Regions from separate parts of the Pseudomonas sp. GW821-FHT02B10 genome, predicted to be linked through region 2. Evidence: predicted binding sites of a transcription regulator. Region 2 holds the regulator's gene; the other holds the start of a gene.
The links. The regulator FliA, encoded in region 2, starts transcription of late flagellar genes. The targets are predictions, from matches to a motif close to CTAAAGTTTNNNNNNNNNNNGCCGNTAA.
Positions count from the first base shown of each region.

Region 1: a site for FliA is predicted at 9,520-9,547, ahead of AC07VU_RS15870 (methyl-accepting chemotaxis protein). Genes of this name have one in related genera too.

Region 1 covers NZ_JBWKVU010000006.1:194,450-206,617, reverse strand. The annotation lists gene AC07VU_RS15910 (ABC transporter transmembrane domain-containing protein) at 1-739, opposite strand, end outside; gene AC07VU_RS15905 (PA1571 family protein) at 1,086-1,265, shown strand; gene pdxB (4-phosphoerythronate dehydrogenase PdxB) at 1,364-2,509, opposite strand; gene AC07VU_RS15895 (MATE family efflux transporter) at 2,689-4,095, shown strand; gene tusA (sulfurtransferase TusA) at 4,092-4,343, opposite strand; gene rlmM (23S rRNA (cytidine(2498)-2'-O)-methyltransferase RlmM) at 4,423-5,496, opposite strand; gene acnA (aconitate hydratase AcnA) at 5,711-8,452, shown strand; gene AC07VU_RS15875 (CPBP family intramembrane glutamic endopeptidase) at 8,614-9,405, shown strand; gene AC07VU_RS15870 (methyl-accepting chemotaxis protein) at 9,577-11,142, shown strand; gene AC07VU_RS15865 (alpha/beta family hydrolase) at 11,330-12,028, opposite strand; gene ccoN (cytochrome-c oxidase, cbb3-type subunit I) at 12,128-12,168, shown strand, end outside.
Region 2 covers NZ_JBWKVU010000011.1:140,308-152,475, reverse strand. The annotation lists gene AC07VU_RS22420 (flagellar motor protein) at 1-545, opposite strand, end outside; gene AC07VU_RS22415 (protein-glutamate methylesterase/protein-glutamine glutaminase) at 545-1,675, opposite strand; gene AC07VU_RS22410 (chemotaxis protein CheA) at 1,725-4,016, opposite strand; gene AC07VU_RS22405 (protein phosphatase CheZ) at 4,029-4,817, opposite strand; gene AC07VU_RS22400 (chemotaxis response regulator CheY) at 4,847-5,218, opposite strand; gene fliA (RNA polymerase sigma factor FliA) at 5,379-6,119, opposite strand; gene fleN (flagellar synthesis regulator FleN) at 6,116-6,946, opposite strand; gene flhF (flagellar biosynthesis GTPase FlhF) at 7,065-8,381, opposite strand; gene flhA (flagellar biosynthesis protein FlhA) at 8,393-10,522, opposite strand; gene flhB (flagellar biosynthesis protein FlhB) at 10,758-11,894, opposite strand; gene fliR (flagellar biosynthetic protein FliR) at 11,898-12,168, opposite strand, start outside.

The DNA of each region.
Region 1 (12,168 bases), on a different contig from region 2:
GGACGATACGTCGGCGCGCGGTGTTGAACGCCTCTTCCACCGTCTGGGCAAAGCGTTGCTCATCCTGGGGCTGGTGGTTATAGGCCTGGACGGTCTTGATCTGGCCCAGGGTTTCCGCCACGTAGCTGCCGACATCGGCGATACGGTCCTGGCTCAAGCGCGACAGGCTGCGCACCCGGCGGCCGAAAATCAGGATCGGCACCAGCACCAGGGGCAAGGCGATCACCACGATGCTGGTGAGCTTGGGATTGGTGACAAACAGCAGCACGATGCCGCCGATGACCATCAGCGCATTACGCAAAAACAGCGAGAGCGACGAGCCGATCACCGATTGCAGCAAGGTGGTATCGGCGGTCAGCCGCGACTGGATCTCCGAGCTGCGATTGTTCTCATAGAAGCCCGGGTGCAGGTAGATCAGATGGTTGAACACCTGCCGACGGATGTCCGCCACGCAGCGCTCGCCAATCCACGACACTAGGTAGAAACGCACGAACGTCCCCACCGCCAGCCCCAGCACCAATAACAGAAACAGACCGATGGACTGGTTGAGCAAATCCGGCGACCCGGTCATGAAGCCCCGGTCCACCAACAGGCGGATGCCCTGCCCCATGGACAGGGTGATGCCAGCGGTCACCACCAGCGCCAGTAACGCCCCCAGGGCCTGCCAGCGATAAGGCGCGATGAAACGACTGGCCAGGCGAATCGCCCGGCGTTGACGCGAAGAAAGCATGAAGTTCATCCGGGAGCACACCTGGGAACGGCCCCGCCCCATTCACCGCCGCGTGATCCAGCAAGGCGATGAGGTTGAGCCCTGTTTGTCGGAACCGATTTTCCTGGAAACTGTTTCTTGGAACCTGCATTTCCTGGAACTTGGGTAAATCAAAATGAGTCAGGTTAATTATGTCCGCCAACACTAGAGCCTAGATGCTATTGGTCTAAGGTCCGAGTGGAAGTCCACAGACATTTCTGTTGGACTGAGGACTCCCCGGATAGAAAACGCCGTAGTGGGACCTTGCAGGGAGTTGTCACAGCTTGGTCACCTGGCGGTTTTAAAGTAAGCGCACAACCTGATGAGGAGACAGGCCATGTCCTTGCAAAACAGCAGCAATGACAAGATTGAAGTGATTCGTACCCACCCCGACCAGTCTCTGGGATGCGCCATCATCGACGCTCAGGGTCGCGAAGTACCGATCACCGAAGACATGATCCAGAACGCCTGCCGCGAACTGGAAAAGCGACTGGTCAAGCCTGCGCAGCAAGATTGACACATAGCCTCACGTCCTCTTGACCCGGCCCTGAAGCCGGGTTTTTTATGCCTGCCGGAATCCTTGTCGCCCCGTCACAAACGACCGGGCCCGAACCTTCAACGAACCGACACCGCGCCCAAGGCCGAGACGATCTGCTGCAAGCCTGGCGCTTCGCCCTGGATGCGCACGGCCAACCCATCGATTTCACGGCGCGGCGGATAACCCTTGCGCAACGCATCGAAGGCCGCGCGCTGCTCGGCCACGCTGCCCACCAGGCTGCGGCGAAAATCCGCATCGTCGCGCCGCGGGTCGTAGACCGCTCGGCAGATCATTGCCAGGGACCAGGCCGGGTCGCTATGGGCATCGAGGCTCACCTCCGACAACCATGGCCGGGGCAGCAGGTCGCGCAAATGAATCGCTTGCGGCTGCCCAAGGTAATCGCAGAGCGCCTGATAGATCTGCGCCGTCCCACGCTGCCGGCCATCGAGGCTGTAACCGGCGATGTGCGGCGTGGCCAGTACGCACAGCTCGGCCAGGGCCACGTCGACCTGGGGCTCGCCCTCCCAGACATCCAGCACCGCCTGCAAATCTTCACGCTCGAGCAGCACTTCACGCAGGGCAGTGTTATCCACCACCGCGCCACGGCTGGCGTTGATCAGCCAGGCACCGGGGCGCAGTTGCCGCAGGCGCTGCTTGTCCAGCAGGTGCCAGGTCGGCAGCTCGCCGGCCTTGGTCAAGGGGGTGTGCAGGCTGATGACATCGCACTGGGCGAGGATCTGTTCCAGGCTGACGTAGTCGCCACCTTCCGCCACCTGCCGTGGCGGGTCGCAGACCAGGACCTTCCAGCCCAGGCCGCGCAGCACCTCGATCAGCCGTCCACCGACCTCGCCCGCGCCCACCACGCCGTAAGTGCGTTGCGTCAGGTCGGCGCCTTCGATTTCCGCCAGGGTCAGCAGGCTGCCCAGCACATAGTCGACCACCCCGCGCGCATTACAGCCTGGCGCGCTGGACCAGCGAATGCCCGCCTCATGGAAATACTCGAGGTCCAGATGATCGGTGCCAATGGTGCAGGTTCCGACAAACCGCACCTGGCTACCTTCGAGCAGGGCGCGGCTGACCTGGGTCACCGAACGCACCAGCAGCACATCGGCGCCCTCGATGGCGGCGCGGTCGATGGACCGCCCCGGGAAACGGCGGATCTCGCCGAAGCCGGCAAAAAAGGCATCGAGCAGGGGAATATTTTCGTCGGCAACAATCAGCATGGCAGGCTCCTTTCGCGGAGCCGCAGTTTAGGCGTAGAAGGCCATTTTCGGCCAGCGAGCAATCCACCCCGCCGGCTGCCGCCAGCACTTACAAATCGACAACAGAGGTTTTTTCCTGACTCATCCGTCAATGCGTAGAATACGCCGCCCTGCGCATCAACCCTGTGGACGCTTCGCCTGTGAATTCCGTGACCGATACCCCTGCCACTTCCCTCAACCGCCCGGCCCGGGTGCGCCTTGAACTGCGCAGCCTGCTGGCCCTGGCCTTGCCGATCATGATCGCGCAACTGGCGACCACGGCCATGGGCTTCGTCGATGCGGTGATGGCCGGACGGGTCAGTCCACGGGACCTGGCGGCGGTGGCGCTGGGTAACTCGATCTGGATCCCGGTGTTCCTGTTGATGACCGGCACCCTGCTGGCCACCACGCCCAAGGTGGCCCAGCGGGTCGGCGCCGGCACCTATGGCGAGATCGGCCCGATCGTGCGCCAGGCGCTGTGGCTGGCCCTGGCGGTCGGCCTGAGCGCCAGCCTGATTCTGGTCAGTGCCGAGCCGGTGCTGCACCTGATGAAGGTCGACCCGACGCTGATCGGCCCCTGCATGGCATACCTGCACGGCATTGCCAGCGGCCTGCCGGCGGTGGCGCTGTATTACGTGCTGCGTTGCTGCAGCGATGCCCTGGGCCGTACCCGGCCAAGCATGGTCATCGGCCTGTTCGGCCTGGCCCTGAACATCCCCATCAACTATGTGTTCATTTATGGCCACCTCGGCGTGCCGGCCATGGGCGGCGTCGGTTGCGGCTGGGCCACGGCCATCGTGATGTGGGCGATGATGCTGGCCATGGCCGGCTGGACCCGCTGGGCCCCGGCCTACCAGAGCAGCCAGCTGTTCAAGCGTTTCGACTGGCCGCAATGGGCGGTGATCAAGCGTTTGCTGAGCGTCGGCCTGCCGATCGGCATCGCGGTGTTCGCCGAATCGAGCATCTTCGCGGTGATCGCCCTGCTGATCGGCAGCCTTGGCGCCACGGTGGTGGCCGGGCACCAGATCGCCCTCAACATCAGCTCCCTGCTGTTCATGATTCCTTATTCCCTGGGCATGGCGGTCACGGTGCGGGTCGGCCAGGCCCTGGGCGCCGGCAACCCGCATCAGGCGCGCTTCGCCGCCGGCGTCGGCCTGGGCGCAGCGCTGGCCTTCGCCCTGTTCTCCGCAAGCCTGATCCTGCTGCTGCGTGAGTCCATCGCTTCGATCTACACCCCGGACACCGCGGTGATCCAGGTGGCGGCGATGCTGATCGTGTATGCCGCGCTCTACCAGTTCTCCGACGCGATCCAGGTGATCTGCGCCGGCGCGCTGCGTGGCTACCAGGACACCCGGGTGACCATGGTCCTGACGCTGCTCGCCTACTGGGGCATCGGTTTGCCGGTGGGGTATGTGCTGGGGCTGACCGACTGGTTCGGCCCTGCCAGCGGCCCGAGCGGGCTGTGGGAAGGCTTGATCGCCGGCCTGAGTTGCGCGGCGCTGATGCTGTCGATCCGCCTGGCGCGCAGCGCGCGCAAGCGGATCCGCATCAGCCGGGCGATGGCTTAACCGGACTTCTTGCGAATCCAGTACAGATAGGTGCCGGCCTCTTCCTGCTGGGCGACCAGCTCATGGTCGAGGAACACGCAGAACTTGGGGATGTCGCGGCGGGTCGAGGGATCGGTGGCGATCACCTTGAGCAGGCCGCCGGGCTGCAGGTCACGAATATGCTGGTGCAGCATCATGACCGGCTCCGGGCAATTGAGCCCGGTGGCGTCCAGCGTGCCGTCGACCGGCGTATCGATGATTTGACTCATAACTCACTCCTGAAACTGGCCGGCATTGTCGCGCAATGCCGGCATCGACGCTATCTGTGGCATTGCGCCGCAACCACAATCAACGGGCCTTGGGCTTCTTTTCATCCAGCCGGCGCAGGTGGCAGGTCACTTCTTCGCGGTCGTGGTACAGCTGCTTGCAGCCAATGGCCACGCGAATGCCGCGGGCCTTGAAGCCGTCCTCGATCCGCTCGAGCAAGCGCTTCACTTCCGCGTAACGCTGCTTCATCGGCAGCTTCAGGTTGACCACCGCTTCGCGGCAGTGGCCCTCACCGATCCAGGTTTCCAGCAAGGCCGCGTTGCGCGCCGGTTTCTCGACGATATCGCAGACCATCCAGTCCACCGGCTGCTTGGGCTTGAAGGTGAAACCGTCGGCCATCAGGTGCTGCACCAGGCCGGTGTCCATCAGGCTTTCGGCCATAGGCCCGTTATCGACAGCGGTGACCAGCATGCCGCGGTTGACCAGTTGCCAGGTCCAGCCACCCGGGGCGGCCCCCAGGTCGACGCCAGTCATGTCGCCATGCAGACGCTCGTCCCACTGATCGCGAGGAATGAAATGGTGCCAGGCCTCCTCCAGCTTCAGGGTCGAGCGGCTAGGCGCCTCACGGGGGAACTTCAGGCGCGGAATGCCCATCGGCCACATGGCCGAATTGCCTGCGTCCGCCAGGCCGACAAACACCTCGCGGCCGCTTTTGAAGGTCAGCAGCAAGCGCGGCTTGCCGGCATCGTCCACCAGCTTGCCGGCCGCCGTCAGGGCCTTGCGCAGCGGTGCTTCGAATTTCTTGCAGAAGTTCGACAGCTCCTTGCCGTCATTGGTATCCAGCACTTCCAGCCACAGGCTGCCGCAGGTCGGGAAGCTCGCCAGGTGGGCCAGGATCACGCTGATGCGGTCGGTTTCCGGCAGATCGACGAAGACGCCCCGCGCCCATTGCCGCGGGAAGATCAGCTCGGCGAAACGCAGCTCGCGCATCAGGCGCTCGGCGCCGTCTTCTTCGCTGCACACAAACTCGGCACAGGCGGTGCTCGGCTTGGCCTTGGCGTACCCGGCCACGTTCAGGCGCGCGGCATGGTCGGCGATCTCGGAACAGACTTCGCCTTCGAAGCCCGGCCGGCAGTGCATAAAGAGGGTGTTCATCGAATCTCCTGGGCAATGGGCAATGAATCATGCGCAAACCTGCCCGAAGTGCGCGCAAAGCCTGTCACGAAAACCGGCGCATGATAGCCGAGTTCGGAACCTTGGACTTGTCCATAGAGTCCAGTTATTAGCCAGCTACTGAAAACAGGGCTAGGTTAAGAGCTCTGCCCGTCCCGTCAGGTCCGTAGCCGTGCGGACCAAAAGGAGTGATTCAATGCCGTCCCTCGATAGCCTGAAAACCCTTAAAACATTAAAAATCGACGACAAGACCTACCACTACTTCAGCCTGCCGGAAGCCGCCAAGCGCCTTGGCGATCTCGACAAACTGCCGATGTCGTTGAAAGTCCTGCTGGAAAACCTGCTGCGCTGGGAAGACGAAAAGACCGTCACCAGCGCCGACCTCAAGGCCCTCGCCGCCTGGCTCAAGGAGCGCCGCTCGGATCGCGAGATCCAGTACCGCCCGGCGCGGGTGCTGATGCAGGACTTCACCGGCGTGCCGGCGGTGGTCGACCTGGCGGCCATGCGCGCGGCCATGGCCAAGGCCGGCGGCGACCCGCAACGCATCAACCCGCTGTCGCCGGTGGACCTGGTGATCGACCACTCGGTGATGGTCGACAAGTTCGGCAGCAACACCGCCTTCGAACAGAACGTCGACATTGAAATGCAGCGCAACGGCGAACGTTATGCCTTCCTGCGCTGGGGCCAGAGCGCCTTCGACAACTTCAGCGTGGTACCGCCGGGCACCGGCATCTGCCACCAGGTCAACCTGGAATACCTGGGCCGCACGGTCTGGACCAAGGACGAAGACGGCCGCACCTACGCCTTCCCCGACACCCTGGTCGGCACCGACTCCCATACCACCATGATCAACGGCCTCGGCGTGCTCGGCTGGGGCGTGGGCGGCATCGAGGCCGAGGCGGCGATGCTCGGCCAACCGGTGTCGATGCTGATCCCGGAAGTCATAGGTTTCAAACTGACCGGCAAGCTCAAGGAAGGCATCACCGCCACCGACCTGGTGCTGACCGTCACCCAGATGCTGCGCAAGAAAGGCGTGGTCGGCAAATTCGTCGAGTTCTATGGCGACGGCCTGGCCGACTTGCCGCTGGCCGACCGCGCCACCATCGCCAACATGGCCCCGGAATACGGCGCCACCTGCGGCTTCTTCCCAGTGGATGACGTCACCCTGGAATACCTGCGCCTGTCTGGCCGCCCGGACGCTGTGGTGAAACTGGTGGAGGCCTACAGCAAGATCCAGGGCCTGTGGCGCCTGCCAGGCAAGGAGCCGGTATTCACCGACAGCCTGGCGCTGGACATGGGCACAGTGGAAGCCAGCCTGGCCGGGCCGAAGCGGCCACAGGACCGAGTCTCCCTGCCCAACGTCGGCCAGGCCTTCACCGACTTTCTCGATCTGCAGTTCAAGCCCACCAGCAAGGAAGAAGGCCGCCTGGAAAGCGAAGGCGGTGGCGGCGTGGCCGTGGGCAGTGCCGACCTGATAGGCGAAGTCGATTACGCCCACAATGGTCAGACCTACCGCCTGAAAAACGGTGCGGTGGTGATCGCCGCCATTACCTCCTGTACCAACACCTCCAACCCCAGCGTGATGATGGCCGCCGGCCTGGTGGCGAAAAAGGCTGTGGAAAAAGGCCTCAAGCGCAAGCCCTGGGTGAAGAGTTCGCTGGCGCCGGGTTCGAAAGTGGTCACCGACTACTACAAGGCCGCCGGGTTGACCCAATACCTCGACGCCCTGGGCTTCGACCTGGTGGGTTATGGCTGCACCACCTGCATCGGCAACTCCGGCCCCTTGCCGGAGCCGATCGAGAAAGCCATCCAGAAAGCCGACCTGACCGTCGCCTCGGTGCTGTCCGGCAACCGCAACTTCGAAGGCCGGGTGCACCCGCTGGTGAAAACCAACTGGCTGGCCTCGCCGCCGCTGGTGGTGGCCTATGCCCTGGCCGGCAGCGTGCGCATCGATATCAGCCGCGAGCCGCTGGGCGAAGGCAAGGACGGCAAGCCGGTCTACCTGCGCGACATCTGGCCGAGCAGCCAGGAAATCGCCGAGGCGGTCACCCAGGTCAACACCCGGATGTTCCACAAGGAATACGCCGAGGTGTTCGCCGGCGACGCCCAGTGGCAAGCCATCGAAGTACCGCAGGCCGCGACCTACGTGTGGCAGGCGGATTCCACCTATATCCAGCATCCACCCTTCTTCGACGACATCGCCGGCCCGCTGCCGGTGATCAAGGATATCGAGGGCGCGCGGGTCCTGGCGCTGCTGGGCGACTCGGTGACCACCGACCATATCTCCCCAGCCGGCAACATCAAGGCCGACAGCCCGGCCGGCCGCTACCTGCGCGAGCAGGGCGTGGAACCGCGGGACTTCAACTCCTACGGCTCGCGTCGCGGCAACCACCAGGTGATGATGCGCGGCACCTTCGCCAACATCCGCATTCGCAACGAAATGCTCGGCGGCGAAGAAGGCGGCAACACGATCTACATCCCCACCGGCGAGAAACTGGCGATCTATGACGCGGCCATGCTGTACCAGCAATCGGCTACGCCGCTGGTGGTGATCGCCGGCCAGGAATACGGCACCGGCTCCAGCCGCGACTGGGCCGCCAAGGGCACCAATCTGCTGGGGGTCAAGGCGGTGATTGCCGAGAGCTTCGAGCGCATCCACCGCTCCAACCTGGTGGGCATGGGCGTGCTGCCGCTGCAGTTCAAGCTCGACCAGAACCGCAAGAGCCTGAACCTCACCGGCAAGGAAACCCTGGATATCCAGGGCCTGACCGGTGTCGAGCTGACGCCGCGGATGAACCTGACCCTGGTGATCACCCGCGAGGATGGCAGCCAGGAAAAGGTCGAGGTGCTGTGCCGCATCGACACCCTGAACGAAGTGGAATACTTCAAGTCCGGCGGGATCCTGCACTACGTCCTGCGGCAACTGATCGCCGCGTAACGCTATGCCGCAACACCAACACCGCCTACGGGCGGTGTTTTTGTTTCACTTATTCATCGCCCGCGCCTCGTTATACTGGCCGCCCGCTCGTTCTATCCAGTAACCGCCGACGCAGGTTGCGCGAGCGGCTGATTCCATTCTTTTCGCAACAAGGATTTCACATGACTGTTCTGCCATGGATGTACCTGGCACTTCTCTCCATTGGTTACGCCCTGGCCCTGAGCTACGGCCAACTGGGCCTGCTGGCGGCGGTTTCCGTCGCCTTGCTGCTGTGCGCGGGCTTTGCCGTGCGCCAGCAGAAAAGCCCTTACGCGCGCTACCTGGGACACGGCCTGTTCGTGGTGCTGGCCCTGGCGCTGGCCATGCACTGGCTCCCCGGTTTCTACAATGGCCGGGCGATCGGCCCGCAACGCTTCACCGCCGATGCCGTGCCGTTTTCCATGTACCTGAACCAGGACAAGCCGCTGATCGGCTTCTGGCTGTTGCTGGTCTGCCCCTGGATCATCGGGCGCCGCTCGCTGCGCCTGTCCCTCTATACCACTGCCCTGGCCTTGACCCTGACCGCTCTGGCGGCCCTGGGTGGAGCGGTGTTGCTGGGCATCATCAGTTGGGCGCCGAAATGGCCGGACCAGGCCTGGCTGTGGGTGCTGAACAACCTGCTGCTGGTCACCCTGGTGGAAGAAGCGCTGTTCCGTGGCTACATCCAGGGCGGCCTGAGCCGTCGCCTCAAGCACCTGCCCTATGGTGAAAACCTGGCACTGATGTGCGCGGCCCTGCTGTTCGGCCTGGTGCATGTGGGCGCCGGCTGGCAATGGTGGCTGCTGGCGAGCATCGCCGGGGTCGGCTACGGCCTGGCCTACCGCTTTGGCGGCCTGGGCGCCGCGGTGGCCACCCATTTCGGCTTGAACCTGCTGCACTTCGGGCTGTTCACCTATCCGATGCTCGCGGGTTGACCCTGGCCAGGCCGGGGCTCCCTGGACGGGCCTCGGCTTCGCCGCGCCCCCTCGCCCCTGCTTGCAAAATAAGGCCTCTGTCAATGAGGCACTTCTCAAATTACTGAAAAAAACCTCAATAATTGGCGAAGGCCGCCGACAACCTATCAAAGCCTTGCGGATAGAAAAACCATGCGTAACAACCAGCCCGTCACCCAGCGCGAACGTACCTTTCCGACTCAGCAACGGTTGATCTCCACCACCGATGCCAAAGGCGTGATCACCTACTGCAACGATGCCTTCGTTGAAATCAGCGGGTTTTCTCGTGAGGAACTGGTCCGCGCACCGCACAACCTGGTCCGTCACCCCGACGTCCCGGCCGCGGTGTTCGCGCACATGTGGGCCACCCTGAAACAAGGCTTGCCATGGATGGGCATTGTCAAGAATCGCTGCAAGACCGGTGACCATTACTGGGTCAACGCCTACGTGACACCGGTCTTCGAAGGCCAGCAAGTGGTCGGCTACGAGTCGGTGCGGGTCAAGCCCACCGCCGAGCAGATCCGCCGCGCCGAAGCGCTTTACCAACGCATCAACCAGGGCAAGTCGGCCATTCCGAAACGCGACAAATGGCTGCCGATACTTCAGGACTGGCTGCCATTCATCCTGATCAGCCAGCTGAGCTTCCTGATTGGCGCCTGGCTCAACTCTTCCTGGGGCTTTGCCCTCGCCGCCGGCCTTTGCGTGCCGCTCGGCCTGCTCGGGCTGAGCTGGCAACAGCGCGGCCTCAAGCGTTTGCTGCGCCTGGCCGAACAGACCACCTCCGACCCGCTGATCGCCCAGATGTACACCGACAGCCGTGGCGCCCAGGCGCGCCTGGAGATGTCGATCCTCAGCCAGGAAGCCCGCCTGAAAACCTGCCTGACCCGCCTGCAGGATACCGCCGAGCACCTCAACGAGCAGGCGCGGCAGTCCGACACCCTGGCGCACAACAGCTCCAGCGGCCTGGAACGCCAGCGCGTGGAAACCGAACAGGTGGCCACCGCGGTCAACCAGATGGCCGCCACCACCCAGGAAGTGGCCAGCCACGTGCAGCGCACCGCCGACGCCACCCAGGAAGCCAATCGCCTCACCGGGCGCGGTCGCGACATCGCCGGGGAAACCCGCGAAGCGATCCAGCGCCTGTCGGTGGTGGTGGGCGAAACCGGCCTGACCGTGACCCAGCTGGCCAAGGACAGCGACGAAATCGGTGGCGTGGTCGATGTGATCAAGGGCATCGCCGACCAGACCAACCTGCTGGCGCTGAACGCGGCCATCGAAGCGGCTCGCGCCGGGGAAATGGGCCGCGGCTTCGCGGTGGTGGCCGACGAGGTTCGCCAACTGGCGCAACGCACCAGCGAATCCACCGGGCAGATCCACACCCTGATCGCCAAGCTCCAGCAAACCGCCAGCACGGCGGTGCAGACCATGGACGCCGGACACCGTCAGGCCGAGGAAGGCGTGGCCCGGGTGCTGGAAGCCGACCAGGCGCTGGTGGGAATCAGCGAAGCGGTGGCCAACATCACCGACATGACCACCCAGATCGCTGCCGCCACCGAAGAGCAAAGCGCCGTGGCCGAGGAGATTAGCCGCAACATCAGCACCATCGCCCAACTGGCCGACCAGACCTCGGAGCAGGCCCAGCATTCGGCGCAACTCAGCGAAGAGCTGACCCGCACCGCCAACACCCAGTACTCGTTGGTCGAACGCTTCAACCGCTAAACCGAAGCCAGACAAAAAACCCGGAAGGTTCGCCTTCCGGGTTTTTTATTGCCTGTTTTCCAGCACCACGCACGTCTTCTGTATCTGTAGGAGCGAAGCTTGCTCGCGATGGAGCTTGGCAGCCGCCACCGTTGTCGCCTTGAAAAACAATCGCGAGCAAGCTTCGCTCCTACAGTCAAAAAAGCGTTCAGCCATTCAACTGGCGCAAGACCTCGGCGACCTTCCGCGCCGCCGCTTCCAGGTGCTGCTCATGGGTGAAGCCTGAGGCCTTGAGCGGTTTCAGGTCATGGTCGGCCGCCGCCAGCCAGAACAGCTCGATAGCCGGCGCCAGCGCATAGGCTTCGACCGCCGCCCGGTTACCGAGGGCGTCGCGCTCGCCCTGGACGATCAGGGTCGTGGTGCGCAATTCGGCCAAGTGAGCGACCCGCGGTTTCTCCGGCTTGCCGGCGGCATAAAACGGATACCCCAGGCACACCAGCGCATCGGCGCCCAGCTCATCGGCGAGCAAACTGGCCATGCGCCCGCCCATGGACTTGCCGCCGATGGCCAACTGCCCAGCGACATGAGGTCGCACCTGGGCATAGACCTCGCGCCAGCACTCCAGCAGCTTCGGCGCCGGGTTAGGCGGCCGTTTGCCACTATCGAGGCGACGCTGGGCCATGTAGGGAAACTCGAAGCGCAGGACGTTGACCCCATGCGCCGCAAGGCGTGTGGCCATATCGTTCATGAAAGCGCTGTCCATCGGCGCGCCAGCGCCATGGGCCAGGATCAGGGTCAGCGGCTCGCCGGCCGGCGACGGCTGCGCGACATCCCAGAGCCAGCCCCGTTCCCGCACGCACTGCGCCCATTGATCCCCGTCAATAACAGCCCCTTGCCGTTTGCCCATGCTTACCTCGCTTTTAGTCTGCCTATAACTCCAGAAGAAGTGAGCGCGCCTTGCCGTGCGCAGTCGCTTTCACTTCAGCTGAACCGTGGATGGGGAACCATGAACACTTCTATCAGTACCGCCTACAACTACAAGGTGGT
Region 2 (12,168 bases):
ATGCCGCTGCCCAGCTGCGAAGGATCGGCCAGGTTACCCATCACATGGATCAGGCCCATGACCGCACCGATGATACCGATGGTCGGCGCGTAGCCGCCCATGCTTTCAAAGACCTTGGCCGCCTCAATGTCGCGGCTTTCCTGGGTGTAGAAATCCACCTCCAGGATACTGCGGATGGATTCCGGCTCGGCGCCGTCCACCAGCAGTTGCAGGCCCTTGCGCGAATAGGTGTCGGGCTCTGCATCGGCCACGCCTTCCAGGCCCAGCAGGCCTTCCTTGCGGGCGGTCAGGCTCCAGTTGACGACACGGTCGATGCCCCCGGGCAGGTCGACCCGCGGCGGAAACAGGATCCAGCCGAGGATCTGCATGGCGCGCTTGAAGGCGCTCAGCGGCGATTGCAGCAACGCCGCACCGATGGTCCCACCCAGCACGATCAGCGCCGCCGGACCATTGGCCAGGGCCGACAGATGACCGCCTTCCAGGTAGTTGCCACCGATGATGGCGACGAACGCCATGATGATCCCGATGAGGCTTAGAACATCCATCAGAGACAGGCCTCGACCAGGTGCTTGCCAATGTCGTCCAGGCCGTACACCGCATCCGCCAGTTCCGCCTTGACGATCGCCATCGGCATCCCGTAGATCACACAGCTCGCCTCATCCTGGGCCCAGACCGCGCTACCGCCCTGCTTGAGCAGGCGCGCGCCTTCGCGACCGTCGGCGCCCATGCCGGTGAGGACCACCGCCAGAACTTTGTCGCCGTAGGACTTGGCCGCCGAACCGAAGGTGATGTCCACGCACGGCTTGTAGTTCAGGCGCTCGTCGCCCGGGAGGATTTTCACCGCGCCACGGCCGTCGACCATCATCTGCTTGCCGCCCGGTGCCAGCAGCGCCAAGCCCGGACGCAGGATGTCGCCGTCCTCGGCTTCCTTGACGCTGATCCGGCAAAGCTTGTCCAGGCGCTCGGCGAACGCCTTGGTGAAGGCCGCTGGCATGTGCTGGATCAGCACGATCGGCGCCGGGAAGTTGGCCGGCAACTGGGTCAGCACCCGCTGCAGCGCCACCGGACCACCGGTGGAGGTACCGATGGCCACCAGTTTGTAGGCCTTGCGCTTGGGCGCTGGCGACGACGCGCCAGCGGCCGGCGTACGGGTGGGAATCGGCGTTGCAGCCGGGCGCGCCGGGGCCGTGCCGCCGAAGCTGCTGGTGCTCGTTGGCGCAGGCTTCGGTGCCGCCGCCGGTTGTGGCGCCGGCGCACTGTAGCTGCTGAAACGACGGTTACTGCGCGAAATGCTATGGACCTTCTCGCACAGCAGTTGCTTGACCTTCTCGGGATTGCGCGAGATGTCTTCGAAGTTCTTCGGCAGGAAATCCACCGCGCCGGCATCCAGCGCATCCAGGGTTACCCGGGCGCCTTCATGGGTCAGCGAGGAGAACATCAATACCGGCGTCGGGCAGCGCTGCATGATGTGCCGCACGGCCGTGATGCCATCCATCATCGGCATCTCGTAGTCCATGGTGATCACGTCCGGCTTGAGCGCCAGCGCCTGATCGATCGCCTCTTTGCCGTTGGTCGCGGTACCGACGACCTGGATATTGATATCCGCTGAAAGAATTTCCGAGACGCGGCGGCGGAAAAAACCCGAATCATCCACCACCAGGACCTTGACTGCCATAAACACTCCGTTAGGCGGGGCAAGGCAAATGGCCCCGCCCCTCCGGTATTCAAATACGCCGTGCGGCGTAACGCTTGAGCATGCTCGGAACATCGAGAATCAGGGCGATGCGGCCGTCACCGGTAATGGTGGCGCCCGACATGCCTGGAGTCCCCTGGAGCATCTTGCCCAATGGCTTGATGACGACTTCTTCCTGGCCAACCAGTTGATCGACGACGAAGCCGATCCGCTGGGTGCCGACCGAAAGGATCACCACATGGCCTTCGCGCTGCTCTTCGTGAGCGGCGGAACTGACCAGCCAGCGCTTGAGGTAGAACAGTGGCAGCGCCTTGTCGCGGACGATCACCACCTCCTGGCCGTCGACCACGTTGGTGCGCGACAGGTCCAGGTGGAAGATTTCGTTGACGTTGACCAGCGGGAAGGCGAACGCCTGGTTGCCCAGCATCACCATCAGGGTCGGCATGATCGCCAGGGTCAGCGGCACCTTGATGACGATCTTCGAACCCTGGCCCTTGGTCGAGTAGATGTTGATCGAACCGTTGAGCTGGGAAATCTTGGTCTTCACCACGTCCATGCCCACGCCGCGGCCGGACACGTCGGAGATCTCGGTCTTGGTCGAGAAGCCCGGGGCGAAGATCAGGTTGTAGCACTCGGTGTCGCTCAGGCGATCGGCGGCATCCTTGTCCATCACCCCCCGCTTGACCGCAATGGCGCGCAGGACGTTCGGGTCCATGCCTTTGCCGTCGTCGGAGATCGACAGCAGGATATGGTCGCCTTCCTGCTCGGCCGCCAGCACCACCTTGCCGCCACGGGACTTGCCCGCTTCCTCGCGCTCTTCCGGCGACTCGATACCGTGGTCGACGGCGTTGCGCACCAAGTGCACCAGCGGGTCGGCCAGGGCCTCGACGAGGTTCTTGTCGAGGTCGGTCTCTTCGCCGACCAGCTCCAGGTTGATCTCTTTCTTGAGCTGGCGGGCCAGGTCGCGAACCAGGCGCGGGAAGCGCCCGAAGACCTTCTTGATCGGCTGCATCCGGGTCTTCATCACCGCGGTCTGCAAGTCGGCCGTGACCACGTCGAGGTTCGACACGGCCTTGGACATGGCTTCGTCGCCGCTGTTAAGCCCCAGGCGCACCAGGCGGTTACGCACCAGCACCAGCTCGCCGACCATGTTCATGATTTCGTCCAGCCGCGCGGTATCGACCCGCACGGTGGTTTCAGCTTCGCTGACCGGCTTTTCCGCCGGAGCGGCAGCCGGAGCACGAGCAGGCGCCGGAGCAGCGGCTGGAGCCGGTTTTGGCGTTTCGGCCTTGGCTTCGGGCTTCTTCACCGCTGGCTTGGCGACGGCGGCAGGCGCCGGAGCCGTGGCGGCCGTTGCGCTACCCACGGTCGCCGCGGCTGCGGGCACTTCAGAGAACTTGCCCTTGCCATGCAGCTCGTCGAGCAGGGATTCGAATTCCTGGTCGGTGATCAGGTCGCTACCGGCGGCGGCCGCGCTTGGCGTAGCCGGCGGTACCGCCGCTGCCACCGCGGAGTCCAGCGCATCGACCGCAAAGTTGCCTTTGCCATGCAGCTGATCCAGCAGGGCTTCGAATTCGTCATCGGTGATTTCGTCGCTGGCCGCGGCTTTTTCCGCAGCCGGCGCCGTGGCCGAAGGGGCCACCGCATCCGGTGCGAACTGGCCCTTGCCGTGCAATTGATCGAGCAACGACTCGAACTCGGCATCGGTGATTTCGTCGCTGGCCGCTTCACTGCCGGCGGCGGGTGCCGCGGGAGCAACAGCAGCCGGGGCTTCGGCCTCGGCCTTGGCGGCATTGAGCGAATCGAGCAGCTGCTCGAACTCGCTGTCGGTGATATCGCCGGACTCGCTTTCGGTCGACTCGGCGACCGGCTCGGCAACGGCTTCAACAACTGTCTCAACGTCGGCCACCGGCGCGGCGACCTCCTCGGCCCCCGCAGGCTCGGCCAGACGGGCCAGGGCAGCCAGCAGCTCCGGAGTGGCGGCGGTGATCTCGGTACGCTCGCGCACCTGGCCGAACATGCCGTTCACTGCGTCCAGCGCTTCGAGCACTACGTCCATCAGTTCCGCGTCGACGCGACGCTCACCCTTGCGCAGGATGTCGAACACGTTCTCGGCGATGTGGCAGCACTCCACCAGCTCGTTGAGCTGGAGGAAGCCGGCGCCCCCTTTTACAGTGTGAAAACCGCGAAAAATTGCGTTGAGCAGATCCGCATCGTCCGGCCGGCTTTCCAGCTCGACCAGTTGTTCGGACAGTTGCTCTAGAATCTCGCCGGCCTCAACCAGAAAATCCTGAAGGATTTCTTCATCGGCGCCGAAGCTCATGTATGGGTGCTCCTAGAATCCAAGGCTGGAAAGCAAATCGTCGACATCGTCCTGACCGGATACAACGTCTTCACGTTTATCGGCATGAATCTGCGGACCTTCACCCTTGGCCAGATGTTTTTGCGGATCTTTTTCAGCGAGGATCGATTCACGGTCATGTTCGATGCCGGCAAAACGATCGACCTGGCTGGCCATCAGGACCAGTTTGAGCAGGTTGCTCTCGACTTCGGTGACCAACTGGGTCACGCGCTTGATCACCTGACCGGTCAAGTCCTGGTAATCCTGCGCCAGCAGAATGTCGTTGAGGTTGCTCGATACCGCACGCGTGTCTTGCTCGCTGCGGGTCAGGAAACCGTCCACCCGGCGGGCCAGGTCGCGGAATTCCTCGGCGCCCAGTTCGCGGCGCATGAAACGCCCCCAATCGGCGCTCAGGGCCTGGGCTTCGCTACTCAGGCCATTGACCAGCGGGGTGGCGCTCTCGACCAGATCCATGGTGCGGTTGGCCGCGGCCTCGGTCAGCCTGACCACATAGGACAGGCGCTCGGTGGCATCCGTGATCTGTGAAACTTCCTCGGCTTGCGGCATATGCGGGTCAATCTGGAAATTGACGATGGCGCTATGCAGCTCGCGGGTGAGCTTGCCGACCTCCTGGTACAGGCCGCGGTCACGGGTCTGGTTGAGCTCATGGATCAGTTGCACGGCTTCGCCGAACTTGCCTTTTTCAAGGCTGTCGACCAGTTCGAGTGCGTGTTTTTTCAGGGTCGATTCGAAATCGCCCAATGAAGATTCGTTGTGCTCCATAGCTCCCCCGTGGCGGAATGATTCCACTCTCAACCGATGCGTTCGAAGATCTTCTCGATCTTCTCTTTCAACGCCTGGGCCGTGAAGGGCTTGACCACATAACCGTTTACGCCGGCCTGGGCAGCTTCGATGATCTGTTCGCGCTTGGCTTCAGCGGTCACCATGAGTACCGGCAGGTGCTTGAGTTTTTCATCGGCGCGCACATGGCGCAGCAGATCGATACCGGTCATGCCGGGCATGTTCCAGTCCGTTACCAGAAAGTCGATGCTCCCACTGTTGAGGACCGGAATGGCAGTGGTGCCATCGTCAGCCTCGACCGTGTTGGTGAACCCCAGGTCACGCAACAGGTTTTTTATGATCCGCCGCATCGTTGAGAAGTCATCAACGATGAGGATTTTCATGTTCTTGTCCAATTCGACCTCCAAGCAGTCTTAAACGCGTCCAGCACCTGAACGCGCCATTCAATCAATCAGGCAGAGCACTCAACGACTGCATGGAATACACACCGCAAGTCCGGCCACGTCGTGCCAGTCTCGTCCGCAGTGTCCCCCACACTGCCTGTCAGCGCGCTCGCCACTCTCCCAAACGCCCCCGCAAACGGGCCGCGCACTGGCTGTGTAACTGGCTGACCCGCGATTCGCTGACCCCCAGGACCTCACCGATTTCCTTGAGGTTCAGCTCTTCGTCGTAGTACAGCGCCAAGACCAGTCGCTCACGCTCCGGCAAATTGGCAATCGCGTCCGCCAGCGCGGCCTGGAAACGTTCGTCCTCCAGGTCGCGCGACGGCTCGAGATGAGCACTCGCGCCATCCTCATGCAGCCCTTCATGCTCGCCGTCCTGCAACAGGTCGTCGAAGCTGAACAGGCGACTGCCCAAGGTGTCGTTCAAAATCCCGTAATAATCGTCGAGACTCAATTGAAGTTCGGCCGCAACTTCATGATCTTTAGCGTCACGACCGGTTTTAGCTTCAATTGCGCGAATGGCATCGCTCACCATCCGGGTATTGCGATGTACCGAACGCGGCGCCCAGTCACCTTTACGGACCTCATCGAGCATCGCACCGCGGATACGGATACCCGCGTAGGTCTCGAAACTCGCGCCCTTGCTCGCGTCGTACTTGGTCGACACTTCGAGCAGACCGATCATCCCGGCCTGGATCAGGTCTTCGACCTGGACACTGGCCGGCAGGCGCGCCAGCAAGTGATAGGCAATACGCTTGACCAGCGGTGCATAGCGCTCGATCAATTCGTACTGGCTGTCACGTGCCGACTTTTTGTAAAGGTTGTAGCCGCTGGCGCTCATAGCACCGGTCCCGCTGTCTGATGCACGAGCCGCTCGACGAAAAATTCCAGATGTCCACGTGGGTTGGCCGGCAACGGCCAGGTATCGACCTTCTGCGCGATGGCCTTGAATGCCAGCGCGCATTTCGAACGCGGAAACGCCTCATAGACCGCACGCTGCTTTTGCACGGCCTTGCGCACGCATTCGTCGTAAGGCACGGCGCCGACATATTGTAGGGCCACGTCCAGGAAGCGATCCGTGACCTTGGTCAACTTGGCGAACAGGTTGCGCCCTTCCTGCGGGCTCTGCGCCATGTTGGCGAGCACGCGGAAGCGGTTCATGCCGTAGTCGCGGTTGAGCAGCTTGATCAGCGCGTAGGCGTCGGTGATCGAGGTCGGCTCGTCGCAGACCACCAGCAATACTTCCTGGGCCGCGCGGACGAAGCTGACCACCGAGTCGCCGATGCCGGCGGCGGTGTCGATCACCAGCACATCGAGGTTGTCGCCGATGTCGCTGAAGGCCTGGATCAGGCCGGCATGCTGCGCCGGGCTCAGATGAACCATGCTCTGGGTGCCGGACGCCGCCGGCACGATACGGATTCCACCCGGCCCCTGCAGCAGCACATCGCGCAGCTCGCAGCGGCCTTCGATCACGTCGGCGAGGGTCCGTTTGGGGGTCAGCCCCAATAGCACGTCGACGTTGGCCAGGCCCAGGTCGGCGTCCAGCAGCATGACGCGCCGGCCGAGCTCCGCTAGGGCCAGGGACAAGTTCACTGACACGTTAGTCTTGCCGACGCCACCTTTGCCGCCGGTCACCGCGATCACCTGTACGGGATGCATGCTGCCCATGTTCGTTCTTTACCTTGTCTTACTTAGACGGGGCCACATAACTGGCTGCGCGTTCACCAACGGAACAATGCCTGGCAGACCATCGATGTAGGTACATTGCAATCTTTTCATGATTCCCTCAGCCAACCCGCTTGGTCGGGTTGTGGTAGAGGTCAGCGAACATGTCAGCCATGGCTTCTTCGCTGGGTTCTTCCTGCATCTGCACGCTCACCGCACGACTGACCAGCTGGTGACGACGCGGCAAGTGCAGATCGTCCGGAATCCGCGGGCCATCGGTCAGATAGGCAACAGGGAGTTCATGACTGATCGCCAGGCTCAACACCTCACCAAGGCTGGCGGTTTCATCCAGTTTAGTCAGGATGCAGCCGGCCAGCCCGCAACGCTTGTAGCTGTGGTATGCGGCGGTTAGAACCTGTTTCTGGCTGGTGGTTGCCAAGACCAGATAATTTTTTGCCCGGATGCCACGTCCGGCCAGGCTTTCCAGCTGCATGCGCAGGGCCGGGTCGCTGGCTTGCAGGCCGGCGGTGTCGATCAGCACCACACGCTTGCGCAGCAGCGGATCGAGGGCTTGCGCCAGGGACTGGCCCGGGTCGACATGGGTCACCGAGACGTTGAGGATCCGGCCCAGGGTCTTGAGCTGTTCCTGGGCGCCGATGCGGTAGCTGTCCATGCTCACCAGCGCGATGTTCTGCGCGCCGTACTTGAGTACATAACGCGCGGCCAGCTTGGCCAGGGTGGTGGTCTTGCCCATGCCGGCGGGGCCGACCATGGCGATCACACCGCCCTCCTCCAGTGGCTCGACTTCCGGGGTCACGATCATCCGCGCCAGGTGGGCCAGGAGCATGCGCCAGGCCTGGCGGGGTTCGTCGATTTCAGTGATCAGCGCCAGCAGGTCACGGGCCAGCGGACCGGACAAGCCGATACGCTGCAGGCGCCGCCACAGGTTGGCCTGTTCGGGCCGGCTGCCTTGCAGCTGGCTCCAGGCCAGGGAGCCGAGCTGGACTTCCAGCAACTCGCGCAGGCCGTTGAGTTCAAAACGCATCGAGTCCAGTGCCCGCTGATCGACAGCCGGTGCGGCGACTACCGGGGCCGGGCGCTGGGGCTCGTTGAATGTAGGTTCGATCAGCGGCTCGGCGGCGGTCAGCGGCAGGCCGGCGAACAGCTGGCGATTGGTGCTGGCATCGCCGTCGCCACGCAGGCTCAGTTCGGCCTGGGCGGTGACGATGCGCGACTGAGTCTTGCGCAGTTCGTCCTCGAGTTCCATGTTCGGCACCCGCGGCGCCAGCGCCGATAGCTTGTAATCCAGGGCAGCCGTCAGCTCGACACCGCCGGCAATGCGGCGATTGCCAATGATGGCAGCGTCGGCGCCCAGCTCATCACGAACCAGCTTCATGGCCTGACGCATATCGGCGGCGAAAAAACGCTTAACTTGCATAACCCACTACCTCAGCCGTTGGGCCCTACTGTCGCAACGATGGTCACTTGCTTGTTGTCAGGGATTTCCTGGTACGCCAACACGTGCAAGCCCGGGACCGCCAGGCGTCCGAACCGCGAGAGCATCGCGCGGACCGGACCGGCTACCAGCAGAATCACCGGTTGACCTTGCATTTCCTGGCGCTGCGCGGCTTCGATCAACGAACGCTGCAGCTTCTCAGCCATGCTTGGCTCCAACAGGACACCCTCTTCCGAGCCTTGTCCTGCCTTCTGCAGACTATTGAGCAAAATCTGTTCCAACCTGGGCTCCAAGGTGATCACAGGCAGCTCGGACTCAGTGCCTACAATGCTTTGCACGATGGCGCGCGACAATCCGACACGCACCGCGGCCACCAAAGCGGCAGTATCTTGACTCTTGGCGGCATTGTTCGCGATGGCCTCGGCAATGCTGCGGATATCGCGCACCGGCACCTGTTCGGCCAGCAGCGCCTGCAGCACCTTGAGCAGCTGGGACAACGAAAGCACGCCCGGCACCAGCTCTTCCGCCAGCTTCGGCGAACCCTTGGCCAGCAATTGCAAGAGCTGCTGGACTTCTTCGTGGCCGATCAGCTCGCTGGAGTGCTTGTACAGAATCTGGTTGAGGTGGGTGGCGACCACGGTACTGGCGTCGACCACGGTGTAGCCCAGCGACTGCGCCTGGGCGCGCTGGCTGATCTCGATCCACACCGCCTCCAGGCCGAAGGCCGGATCTTTGGCGTTGATGCCATTGAGCGTGCCATAGACCTGCCCCGGGTTGATCGCCAGCTCGCGATCCGGGTAAATCTCGGCCTCGGCCAGGATCACCCCCATCAGCGTCAGCCGGTAGGCGCTGGGTGCCAGGTCGAGGTTGTCGCGAATATGCACGGTGGGCATGAGGAAGCCCAGGTCCTGGGACAGCTTCTTGCGCACGCCCTTGATCCGCGCCAGCAATTGCCCACCCTGGTTGCGGTCCACCAGGGGAATCAGGCGATAACCGACTTCCAGGCCGATCATGTCGATCTGGGTCACGTCGTCCCAGCCCAGCTCCTTGGTTTCCAGGGCGCGGGCCGGCGAAGGCAGCAGCTCCTGCTGGCGCTTGACCTCTTCCAGCGCCTTGACCTTGACCACGTTCTGGCGTTTCCAGAACAGGTACGCGGCACCGGCCGCCAGGGCCGCCATGCTCAGGAAGGAAAAGTGCGGCATGCCCGGCACCAGGCCCATCACCGCCATCAGGCCAGCGGCGACAGCCAGGGCCCGGGGCGAAGCGAACATCTGCCGGTTGATCTGCTTGCCCATGTCTTCGGAACCGGAAGCACGGGTCACCATGATCGCGGCCGCGGTGGACAGCAGCAGCGATGGCAATTGCGCCACCAAACCGTCACCGATGGTCAGCAAGGCGTAGACCCGGCCGGCATCGCCGAAGGACATGTGGTGCTGGAAGATACCGACCGCCATGCCGCCGATCAGGTTGATGAACAGAATCAGCAGGCCGGCGATGGCGTCACCGCGGACGAACTTGCTGGCACCGTCCATGGAACCGTAGAACTCGGCCTCCTGGGCCACTTCCGAGCGGCGGGCCTTGGCCTGGGCCTGGTCGATCAGGCCGGCGTTGAGGTCGGCGTCGATGGCCATCTGCTTGCCCGGCATCGCATCGAGGGTGAAACGCGCGCTCACCTCGGAAATCCGCCCGGCACCCTTGGTCACCACCACGAAGTTGATGATCATCAGGATCGCGAACACCACGATACCGACCACGTAGTTGCCGCCGATCACCACCTCGCCGAAGGCCTGGATCACTTTACCGGCGGCGGCGTGACCGTCCTGGCCGTGGAGCATCACCACCCGCGTGGAGGCCACGTTCAGCGCCAGGCGCAACAGGGTCGCCACCAGCAGGATGGTCGGGAACACCGCGAAATCCAGCGGCCGCAGGGCATACACACAGACCAGCAGCACGACGATCGACAGGGCGATGTTGAAGGTGAAGAACACGTCCAGCAGGAACGGCGGCACCGGCAGCATCATCATGGCCAGCATGACCAGCAGCAACAGCGGCACCCCCAGGTTCCCTCGACTGAGGTCGGCCAGGTTAGTGCGAGCCGTACTGATTAACTGAGAGCGATCCACCGGTATTCCCCGTTCCCTTGAAGCAAACTTTTGACGCCTGGAGGCGGCGCAGGGCGGGTATTGCAAGAAGCCTTCCAACTTTGGCCTGGAACACAAACTGATTTATGGCGTTGCGCCATCAGTCGTCACACAAGGCGCTTTCGCGCCATCGCGAGCAAGCTCGTTCCTACGGCCGGGCGTGGACTCTGCTGGAGCGAGCTTGCTCGCGATAACGTCGGCACAGCCAACGCCGACCTCAGGAATCGCGACGCAAATCCGGCGGAATCGGCAGGTCCTTGAGCGGATCGGGACGCTTGCCTTTGCCGGCCCGGTGCTGGCGAATCTGATAGACATACGCCAGCACCTGGGCCACCGCCAGATAAAGCCCGGCGGGGATTTCCTGCTCCAGCTCGGTGGAGTAGTAGATCGAACGCGCCAGCGCCGGCGACTCCAGCAACAGCACCTCGTTGGCCACGGCGATCTCGCGGATCTTCAGCGCCAGGAAATCGCTGCCCTTGGCCAGCAACACCGGCGCCCCGCCCTTCTCGGCGTCGTACTTGAGCGCCACGGCGTAGTGGGTCGGGTTGGTGATAACCACGTCCGCCTCGGGAATCGCCGCCATCATCCGCCGCTGCGACATCTCGCGCTGGACCTGGCGAATCCGCTGTTTGACCTCGGGGCGCCCTTCCTGGTCCTTGTGCTCGTCACGCACTTCCTGCTTGGTCATCAGCAGCTTCTTGTAGCTCTGGTACAGCTGCACCGGCACGTCCACCGCGGCGATCAGGATCAGCCCGCAAGCCATCCACAAGGTGCTCCAGGCCACCACTTGCACACTGTGGATAATCGCCTGCTCCAGCGGCTCGTGGGCGATCCGCAGCAGGTCGTCGATGTCCGAAGACAGCACCGACAAGGCCACGATCAGGATCACCACGAACTTGGCGAAGGCCTTGAGCAACTCGATCAGCGAGGTCGGGGACACCATGCGCTTCATGCCGCTGAGCGGGTTCATGCGGCTGAACTTGGGCGCCAGGCTCTTGGTGGAAAACAGCCAGCCGCCCAGGGAGATAGGACCGATCAGTGCCGCCAGCACCAGGGGCAGCAGGATCGGCATCGCAGCGATAATCGCGATCTTGCCCGAATGCAGCAGGTACAGGCCCATGGCGCCGGGGCTGAGCAGCACCTCGCGCGGCAGGGAGAAATTCAGGCGCATGATTTCCAGCAGGTCCCGGGCCACTCCCGCGCCGTAGATCAGCAGGCCGGCGGCGCCGATCATGGTGATCGCCAGGGTATTGAGCTCCTTGGAGCGGGCAATCTCGCCCTTTTCCCGGGAGTCCTTCTTGCGTTTCTCCGTGGGGTCTTCTGTCTTGTCCTGACCGCTCTCGCTCTCAGCCATGGTTCAACGCGCCTGTGCCAGGTTGCGCAGCAACTGCAGGGCCTCGACGGCCAGCGGTTGGTACTGGTTGAGAATGTCGCCCAGGCTGACCCAGAAAATCACCAGGCCCAGCACCAGGGTCAGCGGAAAGCCGATGGAGAAAATGTTCAACTGCGGCGCCGCGCGGGTCATCACGCCAAAGGCGATGTTCACCACCAGCAACGCGGTGATCGCCGGCAATACCAGCAACAGCGCGGCACCCAGCACCCAACCCAGCTTGCCGGCGATGTCCCAG